Regions from separate parts of the Shinella sp. 838 genome, predicted to be linked through region 1. Evidence: predicted binding sites of a transcription regulator. Region 1 holds the regulator's gene; each other region holds the start of a gene.
What was found. The regulator LexA, encoded in region 1, represses DNA repair genes until DNA is damaged. The targets are predictions, from matches to a motif close to TGTTCNNNNTGTGTTCNG.
Positions count from the first base shown of each region.

Region 1 (4,460 bases):
GATGCTTCTGACAGCGGCGGGGCGCCTGAGGAGTGCTTCCGAGACGCCGCAGACGTGGCGCGCCGCCTTCGCGCAGGAACGGGCACATGGCCATTTCTTCCTGTTCGTGCCGGTCTTCCTTGGTGCTGGAGCGGCCCTTTGGTTTTCCGCCGTTACTGATCCATCGCTTCCAGCACTGCTGCTTTTCGCTGCCTTCGCGTTCTGGCCCGCCTGGCGCTTCCGACATCGGGAGGACTGGACTGCGCTCGCCGCCGGGGCGATACTCTTCGTTCCGGTCGGCATGCTGCTGGCGGCGCTCGAAAGCGCGCGGCTCGATACGGTCGTGCTTGATGCGCCCGTTACCACCGATGTCAGCGGGCGGGTGCTGGCGCGCGAGAGTGACGAACGGGGTGCGATCCGCTACCGCATCGCGCTCGATACGACACGCGACCCGGTGCTCAAACGCCCGCCCGGCGTGGTGACGCTCCTCGCCCGCAGTCGGCATGCGCCGATCCCGATCGGCGGTGGGATAACCGGACGGGCACGGCTCGGGCCGCCCTCCGGCCCGGCGCTTTCCGGCCTCAACGACTTCGCCTTCGACGCCTATTTCGCCGGCACCGGCGCGGTCGGCTACTTCTATCAGGCCCCGCGTGCGGTTGCAGTGGCCGAGCCGGGCGTCGAGGGTCGGATTCGACAGACGGTCGCGACCTGGCGCAACAACCTCACCGAGCATATCCGCGGGCGGATTGGCGGCGATGCCGGCGCGATCGCCGCGGCCCTGGTGACGGCGGAGCAGCGGGCGATCAGCCCGGAAACGGTGGAGGCATTGCGAGAGGCGGGGCTTGCCCATGTGCTGGCCATTTCCGGGCTCAACATGGTGCTCGCCGCCGGCACTTTCCTCGTCGGCGCCCGCGTTCTGATGGCACTGATCCCGGGCTTTTCCGAACGCTATCCCGCCAAGAAGATCGCTGCCGCCGGTGCGCTCGCCATGGTGACGCTCTATATCCTCGTTTCGGGCGGTGCGATCTCCGCCGTGCGCTCGTGGATCATGATCTGCATCATGCTGGTGGCGGTGCTGTTCGGCCGTGCGGCGATCAGCCTGCGCAACGTGGCACTCTCGGCCATCGTCATCCTTGCCATGACACCGTCGGCCGTCACCAATCCGGGCTTCCAGATGTCCTATGCCGCAACGCTCGGGCTCGTCGCCGGCTATGCGGCCTGGCGGGAACGTCCCGTCCGCCGCGAGGGCGAGGGAGGGCGCCTGAAACTGTTCGGCGGTGCGCTGGGGCGCTTCTTCGGCGGGCTGCTCCTGTCCTCGCTGATCGGCGGCTTCGCGACCCTGATCTATTCCATCGGCCATTTCCATCGCATCCCGGCCTATGGACTTGCCGGCAACTTGCTCGCTATGCCTGTCATCAGCGCGATCGTCATGCCCTTCGGCCTCATCGCCGTACTGCTCATGCCTTTCGGCCTCGATGGCGTGCCCTTCGCGATCATGGGCAAGGGCATCGAGTGGATGATCGCGCTGTCGACATGGGTTGCGAGCTGGAAGGGCGAGATCGTCACCGGCCGCATTCCCTCGATTGCGTTCCTGCTGATCGGTCTTGGTGGCGGGCTTGTCTGCATCCTGCGCACGCGGCTGCGCCATGCGGGAACGCTGCTTGTCGGGATCGGCCTCGCCATCGCCTGCTTTCCGGCTGGAGGTGCCACGCCGGAAGCGCTGGTGTCCGAGGATGGCCGCCTCGTTGCCATCCTTCGCGGCGAAACCGTCGCCACAAACCGGGCAAGACCGCCAGACTTCATCTATGCGCAGTGGCGGCGCGCCCTTCGGCTCGGCGAACTTGTAAAACCCGAGATCCGCAGAAGCGCCGGCTTGACCCTTGAAGAAGCCGTCAGCACCACGGGTGCCGCAGAAAGCCGAAACAAGCCCCGGCGCAAGGCCGACCGGCAGAAGGCGAGGGACGCCATGGCGTCCGCGCTCGCGGCGGCCCGGGCCGGCAATGGCTTCGTCTGCGAGGCAAAGGCCTTCTGCGCCGCCGTCTCGCCAAGCGGCTGGCGGATCGTGACCCTCGACGACGTCGCCTTCCTGGGCACGGCCTGCGACGCTGCCGACCTCGTCGTCTTGTCCCTGGCCCTGCGGCTCGAGGCCTGCCGCTCGGGTGCGCGCCTGGTGACTGTGCGTCACCTGAGGCGAACCGGCGCCCTCGAAATCCACCCGGCCGCCGAAGGCCTATCCAACATCTTTTCAGCTGCGCAGGTCACACCGGCCGTGGAAAGTCTCGACCGGCCCTGGGCCCGCCACCGCAGCTACGACTGGCGCACGGGCAGTTTCGATCAGCCGGCCGATCAGTGATAGCGGCGAATGAGGCCGACCAGCTTGCCCTGGATTTTTACCCGGTCCGGCCCGAAGATACGGGTCTCGTAGGCGGGGTTTGCCGCTTCGAGCGCGATCGACGCGCCCTTGCGGCGAAAGCGCTTCAGCGTGGCTTCCTCGTCGTCGACAAGCGCGACGATGATTTCGCCGGGATTGGCGCTGCTCGCCGTGCGGATGATCACCGTGTCGCCATCGAGAATGCCGGCCTCGATCATCGAATCGCCCTTGACCTCCAGCGCATAGTGATCGCCGTTGCCGATCATCTCGGCCGGAACGGTGATGTCATGGGTGTTGTTCTGGATGGCGGAGATCGGCACGCCGGCAGCGATGCGGCCCATGACAGGCACGGAGACGGATGAGGAAACCTCGGCCACGGGCGTGCGCTGCGGCGGGGCGGCGACGGGAGCGGGGGGCTGCTTGCCGCGACTGCCCTCGATGACGGCAGGTGAAAAGCCGCGGCGCGGCTGCAGGCTCTGGGTATAGGCTTCGGGAAGCTTTATCACCTCGAGCGCGCGGGCCCGGTTCGGCAGGCGCCGGATGAAGCCGCGTTCCTCCAGCGCCGTGATGAGGCGGTGGATGCCCGATTTCGACGCGAGATCCAGCGCGTCCTTCATCTCGTCGAAGGAGGGAGGAATACCGGACTCCTTCATCCGTTCATGAATGAACAGGAGAAGTTCCTGTTGTTTCCGCGTGAGCATGGCCCCTCCACCGAGAATCGAGTGAAACAAATCCAGAACAGACACTATCTGTTCCATATGTGTTCTGCAAGGGGCTGCTGAAACAATAATAGTACTGTTCAGGCGGATGGTTCGCGCAGGAGAAGCACTGTACAGGGCGCGCCTGCAGGGGCCGCCGGCGCGTGGGGTGCGCGGACGAGAAGGGCCTCGGATGCGGAGAAGGCCTTCATCATGGAGGAATCCTGCTTGTCGAGGGGCGTGACGAGCAGGTCTCCGGCGGGGTCGCGGGCAATGCGTGCGCGAACATAGTCCTGCCGGTGGTCGTTCTCCTTGAGCGGCACGGCGGCAATGGCCGGACGTTCGCGGTTTTCCGCTGGAAGGCGCGCGAGGCGGCGCACGAGGGGAACGAGGAAGAGGTGCGAGCAGACGAGACTCGAAACAGGGTTGCCGGGCAGGCCCACGACGTGCACGTCGCCGAGGCGGCCGACCATCAGGGGTTTGCCGGGGCGCATGGCGATGCGCCAGAAATCGAGGTCCATGCCGGCTTCGCCGAGCACGGGCTGCACAAGGTCGAAATCCCCGACAGATGCGCCGCCGAGTGTGACGAGCGCATCGATACCGAGCGACAGTGCGTGGCGCACGGCGTTCAGAATTGCGTCCTTGTCGTCGCCGACGATACCGAGGTCGATCACCTCGGCGCCTGCCGCGCGGGCGAGCGCAGCGACGCCGTAGGTGTTGGATGCAATGATCTGGCTGGCGCCTGGGGGCGTGCCCGGCGACACAAGCTCGTCGCCGGTGGCGAGCACGGCGATGCGCGGGCGTGCATAGACGGTCACCGCCGCATGGTTCATGGCTGCCGCGACCGTCAGGCGGCCGGCATCGAGCACGTCGCCGGTCCTCAGGACGATTTCGCCTTCGGAAAAATCCTGGCCGCGCGGGCGGATGTGGCGGCCCTTCGGTGTGAGGAAGGTGGTGCGGATGCGACCGTCTTCCAGGACCTCGGCATCTTCCTGCAGGAGCACGGTATCGGCGAAGGCCGGCAGCGGGGCGCCGGTGAAGATACGCACGGCCTCGCCGGGGCCTGCGGTGCCCTGGAAGGCGTGGCCAGCGGACGACATGCCCGCAACGCTCAGGATCGAGCCGAGCGTGGCTATATCCGCGTGGCGCACGGCATAACCGTCCATCGCGGAATTGTCGAAGGGCGGCTGCGTCAACTTGGCAGCGACATCCTCGGCAAGCACGCGGCCATCCGCCTCGTGCAGCCGGACCAGCTCTGTCTGCTGTGTCGGCCGGGCGGCCGAAAGCAGGCGATGGAGGGCGTCTTCGACAGGCAGCAGCGACATCAGCCTGCGTCTCCGCGCCGGTAGTCGCCGGAGCGTCCGCCGGATTTTTCGACGAGGCGGATGCCGCCGATCTCCATCTCGCGGTCT
Region 1 covers NZ_JARSBQ010000001.1:1,548,041-1,552,500, forward strand. Annotated here, with positions in the region: gene P9A16_RS07325 (ComEC/Rec2 family competence protein) at 1-2,332, shown strand, start outside; gene lexA (transcriptional repressor LexA) at 2,326-3,051, opposite strand; gene P9A16_RS07335 (molybdopterin molybdotransferase MoeA) at 3,150-4,373, opposite strand; gene moaC (cyclic pyranopterin monophosphate synthase MoaC) at 4,373-4,460, opposite strand, start outside.

Region 2 (4,460 bases), on a different contig from region 1:
CCTTCTGGAAATTGGCGATGGCCGCCGGGCTGTTCAGCGTCAGCGGGCTTTTGAGCCCCGAATCGCGCGACCAGAAGGCCGGGAAGATGGGGCTGTCGTAGGTGACGACGGGCACGCCGCGCGTCTCCAGCACTTCAAGGGTCTTCGGAATGTCGAGGATCGCCTTGGCGCCCGCGCAGACGACGATGACGCCGGTGCGCGACAGTTCGTCTAGGTCGGCGGAGATGTCGAAGGTTTCTTCCGCCTTGCGATGCACGCCGCCGATGCCGCCGGTCGCAAAGACCTTGATGCCGGCGCGGGCGGCGCCGATCATCGTCGCCGCAACGGTCGTCGCGCCCGTGCGGCGCTCGGCGATCGCGAAGGCGAGGTCGGCGCGCGACAGCTTCATCGCGCCCTCGGTCTGCGCCAGCGTTTCCAGCGTCGCATCGTCGAGGCCGATATGCAGGATGCCGTCGATGACGGCGATCGTCGCCGGCACGGCGCCTTCTTCGCGGATGATGCGCTCGACGCTGCGGGCCATGTTCAGGTTGCCCGGATAGGGCATGCCGTGGGTGATGATCGTCGATTCGAGCGCGACGATCGGCGCGCCGCGGCTCTTGGCGGCGGCGACTTCGTCCGAATACTGCATCGGCAGGAGGGTGGAAACGGGTCTGGTCATGCGAGGTCCTTGCAGGAATTTCGGCAAAAAAGTCTCATGCCATTCCTTCGGCCTCCGGCACAAGGGAAAGTGCGGCCTGAAGCGCCGCCTGCGACATTTCTTCGGCGACGGCGAGCGGCGAGCGCACGGTGATCGCCGCGGCGGCAACCCCGTGGCGCAGCGCCTCGCCGATCTCGTGGCCGCTGATCCAGGCGTCGAGGAAGCCGGAGGCGAGCGAATCGCCCGCGCCGGTGACGTCGCCGAGCGCGGGGGCTTCCGGCGGCGCAACGCATGCGGCGCGCTTTGCATCGAAGGCGACGACGCCGCGGCCGCCGCGCGTCACGACACCGGCGGAAAGGCCGGCTGCGCGCAGCGCCTTCGGCCAGTCGGCCGGATTGTCCGGTGCTGCGCCCGTCAGTGTGCGCGCCTCCGCCTCGTTCATGAACAGGAAGGCGAGGGCGGGAAGGCTAGCGGCGAACCGCGGGACCTTGGCCGGTGAAATGGCGATTCCGGCGATCGGCACACCTGCGGCGCACGCCGCCGTCGTCATGGCCGCCAGCGTTTCGGCCGGCAGGTTGGCATCGGTGAGGATCAGCCCAGCCGCGGCGACCGCATCGCGCATCGCCCGCTGCTGCAGGCGGCGCGGCGAGAAGAGGCGGTAGAGTTCCATGTCCGCCAGGGCGATGACGAGGTTGCCGTCCCGCTCGATGATCGCCGTATAACTTGGCGTCGCCCGGTCGAGGAAGGTGAAGGGTGTGTCCTCGACCCCCGCCGCTTCCGCTGCCGCCGCGACGATGTCGCCATCCGCATCGCCGCCGCGCGGCGAGACGAGCCGCACCGTCCGGCCGAGCCGGGCGAGGTTGCGCGCCGCATTGAACGCGCCGCCACCCGCTTCCACGAACCAGGCACCGGGATTGCTCGCCCCCGGCGCCGTCTCGCCGGCAATGCGCCCGCGCCTGTCCACATGGGCGCCGCCCATCACCAGTATCGTCTTTCCCGTCATCGTCTTCCTTCATTCCCGCGGCACGATTCGCCTGCAACCGTGCAGACCCTGCGCGGGTACATCCTTGTTCCGCCACGGCTTTCAACAGCCCTAAACGAAAAGAGAACACACGCTCGATTCACGAAATAATTCAAATGGATGAATGGATCTTGCAAAAAGAGAACAAAATGTGTACATAGCTTTCATCGACGGCTTCGTTGCCTGTCTTGCTTCAATAACCTAAAGGTGGACGAAATGGCACAGAACACTTTGCGGCTCGTAGAGGATAAAGCAGTGGATAAAAGCAAGGCACTCGAAGCGGCACTCTCCCAGATCGAGCGCTCCTTCGGCAAGGGCTCCATCATGAAGCTCGGTGGCAAGGACAGCGTCATCGAGATCGAGACGGTGTCGACGGGCTCGCTCAGCCTCGACGTCGCACTCGGGATCGGCGGCCTGCCCAAGGGCCGTATCATCGAGATTTACGGCCCGGAAAGCTCGGGCAAGACGACGCTTGCGCTGCAGACCATCGCCGAATCCCAGAAGAAGGGCGGCATCTGCGCCTTCGTCGACGCCGAACACGCGCTCGATCCGGTCTATGCCCGCAAGCTCGGCGTCGACCTTGAAAACCTTCTCATCTCGCAGCCCGACACCGGCGAGCAGGCGCTCGAGATCACCGACACGCTGGTGCGCTCCGGCGCCGTCGATGTGCTGGTTGTCGATTCGGTCGCCGCGCTCACGCCGCGCGCCGAAATCGAGGGCGAGATGGGCGAGAGCCTGCCGGGTCTCCAGGCGCGCCTGATGAGCCAGGCGCTGCGCAAGCTCACCGCCTCGATCTCCAAGTCGAACACGATGGTGATCTTCATCAACCAGATCCGTATGAAGATCGGTGTCGTCTACGGTTCGCCGGAAGTGACGACGGGCGGCAACGCGCTGAAGTTCTATGCCTCCGTCCGCCTCGACATCCGCCGCATCGGCGCCGTCAAGGAGCGCGACGAGGTGATCGGCAACCAGACGCGCGTCAAGGTCGTCAAGAACAAGATGGCACCGCCCTTCAAGCAGGTCGAGTTCGACATCATGTATGGCGAGGGCGTTTCCAAGACCGGCGAGCTCATCGACCTCGGCGTCAAGGCGGGCATCGTGGAAAAGTCCGGCGCCTGGTTCTCCTACAACAGCCAGCGTCTCGGCCAGGGCCGCGAGAACGCCAAGACGTTCCTGCGCGACAATCCGGATCTCGCCCGCGAGATCGAGACGGCGTTGCGCCAGAATGCCGGCCTGATCGCCGACCGCTTCCTGGAGAACGGCGGACCGGATCCGAACGACGCGGACGACGCGGCCGGCATGTAATCGCCGCGCAACGGTTTCGCAAAAACATCGAAGACCGGCCTCTTCTTCGCGAAAGGCCGGTTTTTTGGTGTCTGGACAGGGGCCGAGGCGGGCGATAAAAGCCTTCAGTTCTCGCGCGCGCCAAGGTTTTCGACCTTCCGCCTCCTCTAAGCGGCAGGCGCGGGCGGTTTCGACGGAATTCGCGGATGGGTGACCTTGACGGGTCTTCCGGGCGGGCACTCCGGCCGGCGAGGCGGTTTCGCCATCGTTGCAGTGAATTGGGTGGGTGATGCGCCGGTTTTCCGGCGCAAAAGGGCAGAGATGAAGGACGCGATATGAGCGGCGTGAATGAGATCCGGTCGACTTTCCTCGACTATTTCCGAAAGAACGGCCACGAGATCGTGTCGTCCAGCCCGCTCGTGCCGCGCAACGACCCGACGCTGATGTTCACCAATGCCGGCATGGTGCAGTTCAAGAACGTCTTCACCGGCCTGGAATCGCGTCCCTATTCCACAGCGACGACAGCCCAGAAGGTCGTGCGTGCCGGCGGCAAGCACAACGACCTCGACAATGTCGGCTATACCGCGCGGCACCTGACCTTCTTCGAGATGCTCGGCAACTTCTCGTTCGGCGACTATTTCAAGGAGCGCGCCATCGAGCTTGCCTGGACGCTGGTGACGAAGGGGTTCGATCTGCCGAAGAACCGGCTGCTCGTGACCGTCTATTCCGAGGACGAGGAAGCGGCCATCCTCTGGAAGAAGATCGCCGGCCTTTCCGACGACCGGATCATCCGTATCCCGACCTCGGACAACTTCTGGCAGATGGGTGACACCGGTCCCTGCGGCCCCTGTTCGGAAATCTTCATCGACCAGGGCGAGCATGTCTGGGGCGGCCCGCCCGGCTCGCCGGAGGAGGATGGCGACCGGTTCCTCGAATTCTGGAACCTCGTCTTCATGCAGTTCGACCAGACGGCGCCCGGCGAGCGCAGTCTGCTGCCGCGCCCGTCGATCGACACCGGCATGGGCCTCGAGCGCATGGCCTGCATCCTGCAGGGCGTGCAGAGCGTTTTCGAGACCGATCTTTTCCGCACGCTGATCTCGGCCGTCGAGGAGGCCGTCGGCACGAAGGCCGAGGGCGAAGCGGCAGCGAGCTGCCGGGTCATCGCCGATCACCTGCGCTCCTCCGCCTTCCTGATCGCCGACGGCGTCCTGCCGTCGAACGAGGGCCGCGGCTACGTCCTGCGCCGCATCATGCGCCGCGCCATGCGCCACATGCAGCTGCTCGGCGCCCGCGAACCTTTGATGTGGTCGCTGCTTCCCGCGCTCGTCGGCGAAATGGGCCGCGCCTATCCCGAACTCGTGCGGGCCGAGGCGCTGATCTCCGAGACGCTGAAGCTCGAGGAAACCCGTTTCCGCAAGACGCTGGAGCGCGGCCTGTCGCTGCTCTCGGATGCCACCGTGACGCTCAAGACGGGCGACATGCTGGATGGCGAGACCGCGTTCAAGCTGTACGATACCT
Region 2 covers NZ_JARSBQ010000011.1:124,456-128,915, forward strand. Annotated here, with positions in the region: gene P9A16_RS26175 (pseudouridine-5'-phosphate glycosidase) at 1-658, opposite strand, end outside; gene P9A16_RS26180 (carbohydrate kinase family protein) at 693-1,640, opposite strand; gene recA (recombinase RecA) at 1,875-2,963, shown strand; gene alaS (alanine--tRNA ligase) at 3,278-4,460, shown strand, end outside.
Region 2: a site for LexA is predicted at 1,799-1,816, ahead of recA (recombinase RecA). Genes of this name have one in related genera too.

Region 3 (4,460 bases), on a different contig from region 1:
GAGATTGTCGCGCGCCCGAGTCATGCCGACATAAAGCAGCCGGCGCTCCTCTTCGAGTTCGGCTGTGGTGCCGGCGCCGAGGTCGGAAGGCATGCAGCCGTCGACGACGTTGAGCATGTAGACGGCGCGCCACTCCTGTCCTTTGGCCGAATGGATCGTGCTCAAGATCAGATAGTCCTCATCTAGCAGCGGCACCCCGGCCTGGTCGCTGGTCGCATCCGGCGGGTCCAGTGTCAGTTCAGTCAGGAACCGCTCGCGGCTCGCATAGCCGCTGGCGATCTGTTCGAGCTGCAGCAGGTCGTCCTTGCGGGTGTCGGCATCCTCATGGATACGGCCGAGATGCGGCTCGTACCACATCCGCACCGTGCCGATCTCCGCCGGCCAACCAGCCTCCGCCTTTCGCAGCGCCGTGACCAGCGTGACGAAGGCGGGCCAGTCGTCGCCGGTCTTGGCCGGCGGCGGGATTTCGGCGAGCGACTGCAATGGCTCGGGATCAGCCGCGATCGTGTCGAGGATCTTGCCAGCGATCTGCGGCCCGATACCGGGCAACAGCTTCAGCACCCGGAAGCCGGCAACCCGGTCGCGCGGGTTTTGGCTAAATCGCATGACCGCCAGCATGTCCTTGACGTGCGCGGCGTCGAGGAACTTGAGGCCGCCGAATTTGACGAACGGGATGTTTCTACGGGTGAGCTCGATCTCCAGCGCGTTGCTGTGGCTGGAGGTCCGGAACAGCACGGCCTGCTGCTTCAGCGTCATGCCCACCTCGCGGTTGGCGAGCACCTGCTCGACGATATAGGCGGCCTGGTCGATCTCGTCCTTGACAGTGACCAGCATCGGCCGCTGCTCGGAGGCGCGGTCCGTCCAGAGATTTTTTGTATAGCGTTCCCTTGCCAATTCGATCACGCCATTGGCCGCTGCAAGGATCGGTTGGGTCGAACGATAATTGCGGTCGAGCGTGATGACGTCCGCCTGCTTCGGCGAGAACTCCTTCGGGAAATCCAGGATGTTGCGGATGGTTGCCGCCCGGAAGGAATAGATCGACTGTGCGTCGTCGCCGACAACGGTCAGGCCGCGGCCGCCCGGCGCCAGCGACATCAGGATCGACGCCTGCAGGCGATTGGTGTCCTGGTATTCGTCGACGAGGATGTGGTCGAAGCGGTTGCCGACGTCCTCGGCCAGCTCGGTTTCGGAAACCATTTGCGCCCAGTAGAGCAGCAGGTCGTCGTAATCCAGGACGTTCTGCGCCTGCTTCGCTTCCGTATAGGTGGCAAAAAGCTGCTTCAGCTCCTCCTCCCACTCCAGCACCCAGGGATAGGACGACTTGAGGATCTCCTTGATCGAAGCCTCGGAATTGACCACGCGGGAATAGATCGCGATGCAGGTGTTCTTGGTGGGGAAACGGCTTTGCTTGGCAGAAAAGCCAAGGTCGTGCCGGACGAGGTTCATCAGATCGGCGCTGTCCTCGCGGTCGTGGATAGTGAAGTCGATGCTGAGACCGATCTGCTCAGCATACATGCGCAACAGCCGTGCGCCGATCCCATGGAACGTTCCGGCCCACGCGAGTGCGTCGGTCATGATGGCGACATTGTCGCCGAGCACCTGACGGCAGATGCGCTGCACGCGGCGCGCCATTTCTGAAGCTGCCCGCCGAGAAAAGGTCATCAGCAGGATGCGCCGTGGGTCGGCGCCATTGACGATGAGGTGCGCGACGCGGTGCGCCAGCGTGTTGGTCTTGCCGGAGCCCGCGCCGGCGATGATCAGCAGCGGGCCGCCGGTCTTTCCGTCCGGCAGGCCGATACCGTGCTCGACGGCTTCGCGCTGCCGGTCGTTGAGTTTTTCAAGATGCGCCGCCGCCATTTGTCCCCAGACACCATAAGAAAAATTTCCTACCCCTCCGATCGCCGGATATCTCCTTGATACAGCTAAGGGATTCGTTTCAACGACTTAGCCGAGGGGCAACTTCCGGAGCGGAGGCCCGATTGACTCAGTTAGGCAATCGGAACAAATAATGAACATATCAGCCTAAAGAACCGCTGAAAACCCTAGGGAGTAACAATTCTGCCGTGGCAAACCATGCCCACAACCCCGTGCTGGCCGAGCTTCGCGAGCGCATCGAGCAGCTCGAAGGCGGCGCCCGGCGCGCGCGTCAGGTGCTGCCTTTCGGGGTTACCGAGGTCGACCGATCCTTGCCGGGCGGAGGGCTCGCCTTCGGGGCGCTGCACGAAATCGCCGGCGGCGGGGGAGGGACGGTCGATGGGGCTGCAGCAGCACTCTTCGTGGCCGGCGTCGCGGCGCGGGCGGGCGGCAAGGTGCTCTGGTGCATGGCGCGCCCGGACCTGTTTTTCCCGGCAGTGACGCAGGCCGGTCTCCCTCCGGATCGCGTGGTGTTTTGCGAAAGCGACCGTGAAGAGCAGGTGCTGGACGCGATCGAGCAGGGCTTGTCGTTTCGTGGCCTCGCGGTGGTCGTCGGCGAACTCGTCCGTCTGCCGATGACGGCCTCGCGGCGCCTGCAGCTGGCGGCCGAGAAAACTGGCGCCATGGGCATCGTGCTCCGGCGATGGCGACGACAGAACGAGGCATCGGACTACGGGCAGCCGACGGCCTCGACGACACGGTGGCGCATCAGCACCTTGCCATCGCAAAGACTGCCGGTGGCCGGCGTCGGAAGGGCGCGCTGGCTGGCGGAACTGATGCGCGTCAAGGCCGGCGAATGCGCCGAATTCGAAATTGGAGCCCCCGATGCCAAGGGTCGTATCTGTCTACTTCCCACAGCTATCGACCGAGCGGATCAGACGGCGCGCCGGCGAAGCCTTGCCGGCTGACAAGCCGCTGGTCGTGGTTGCCCGCAGCGGCTCGAAACGCTGGATCTCCGCCGCCGATCCGACAGCTCAGAAGCTTGGCCTGCGCATTGGCATGGCGGCCAGCAAAGCTCAGGCCATGGTCGCCGATCTCCTCATGGTCGATGCGGCCCCGGCCGAGGACGCCGCGGCCCTGGAGCGGCTGGCGCTCTGGACGCTCCGGCAATATAGCCCCGTCGTCGCCGTCGATGGCGCCGACGGTCTCGTCATCGATACGGAGGGAGCCGATCACCTGCACGGCGGCGAGGCGCTGCTCGTGTCGGGTCTCGTCAATCTGTTGCGCGGCCGCGGGCTGACAGCGCGTGTCGCCTTGGCCGACACCTGGGGCGCCGCGCATGCGCTCGCCCGGCTGCTGGCGGCAGAAACGACCGTCGTGCCGGTGGACAATGTGACGAAAGCGGTCATCGACCTGCCGATCGCCGCCCTGCGGCTACCGGCGGAGATCGTCCAGGGCCTGCGTGTTCTCGGGATCGATACGGTCGGCCAGCTTTCCGCCATGCCGCGCGCACCGCTGACGTTGCGGTTCGGGCCGGAACCGGCACGTCGCCTCGATCAGATATTCGGCCGCATCGCCGAACCGATCGAGCCGATCCGCACGCCGGAACTGATTGAGGTCTCGAAGAATTTTGCCGAACCGATCGGCGCGCCCGAGACCATCGCCAAATATGTCCGCCGGCTGGTCGGCCAGCTCTCGGCGCGGCTGGCGGAAAACGGCCTTGGCGCGCGACGCTGCGATCTCTTCATCCATCGCGTCGACAATACGCGCCAGCATCTCCGCGCCGGTCTTGCCAAACCCGTTCGCGACCCGGCGCGGCTGTCGAAGCTGCTCTGCGACCGCATCGAGACCATCGATCCCGGTTTTGGCATAGAGAAGCTGGTGCTGGTCGCCGTCTTCGCCGAGCCGCTGGAGGAGCGTCAGGTCGCTTCCTCGCTGATCGAGGAGGAGGTTGCCGACATCACCCCGCTGGTCGATATTCTCGGCAATCGCGGGCACCGGCTTTTTCGGGTCGCGCCCGTCGGCTCCGATGTACCGGAGCGTTCAGTCCGGCGCATCGCGGCGACCGCGCCTGACGTCGGCGAGGCCTGGGCCGTCAAATGGCCGCGGCCGACGCGGCTCTTCGCGCACCCGGAGCACATCGAGGTGATCGCCCTCCTGCCGGACCAGCCGCCTGCGGTGTTCACCTGGCGCGGCAAGCGCCGGAAGGTTGTGCGCGCCGACGGCCCGGAACGGATTTTTGGGGAGTGGTGGCGCCGGCCGCGCGAGTTCCAGGCGGTCAGGGACTATTTTGTGGTCGAGGACGAGCTTGGCGAACGCTACTGGCTCTATCGCGCCGGCGACGGCATCGATCCGGCAACCGGCTCGCATCTGTGGTTCGTGCATGGGGTGTTTGGATGACACGCTATGCCGAGCTGCAGGTCACGACGCATTTCTCGTTCCTGCGCGGGGCGTCCAGCGCCGAGGAACTGTTCGCGGCGGCGGCCGCGCTTGGCATCGAGGCCGTCGGCGTCGCCGATCGCAACAGCCTGGCCGGCATCGTGCGCGCCTGGGAGGCGGCCAAGGCCACCGGCATTCGCCTGGTCGTCGGCTGCCGTCTTGATCTG
Region 3 covers NZ_JARSBQ010000016.1:58,315-62,774, forward strand. Annotated here, with positions in the region: gene P9A16_RS30715 (ATP-dependent helicase) at 1-1,857, opposite strand, end outside; gene P9A16_RS30720 (ImuA family protein) at 2,064-2,822, shown strand; gene P9A16_RS30725 (Y-family DNA polymerase) at 2,740-4,254, shown strand; gene P9A16_RS30730 (error-prone DNA polymerase) at 4,251-4,460, shown strand, end outside.
Region 3: a site for LexA is predicted at 1,998-2,015, ahead of P9A16_RS30720 (ImuA family protein). Genes of this name have one in related genera too.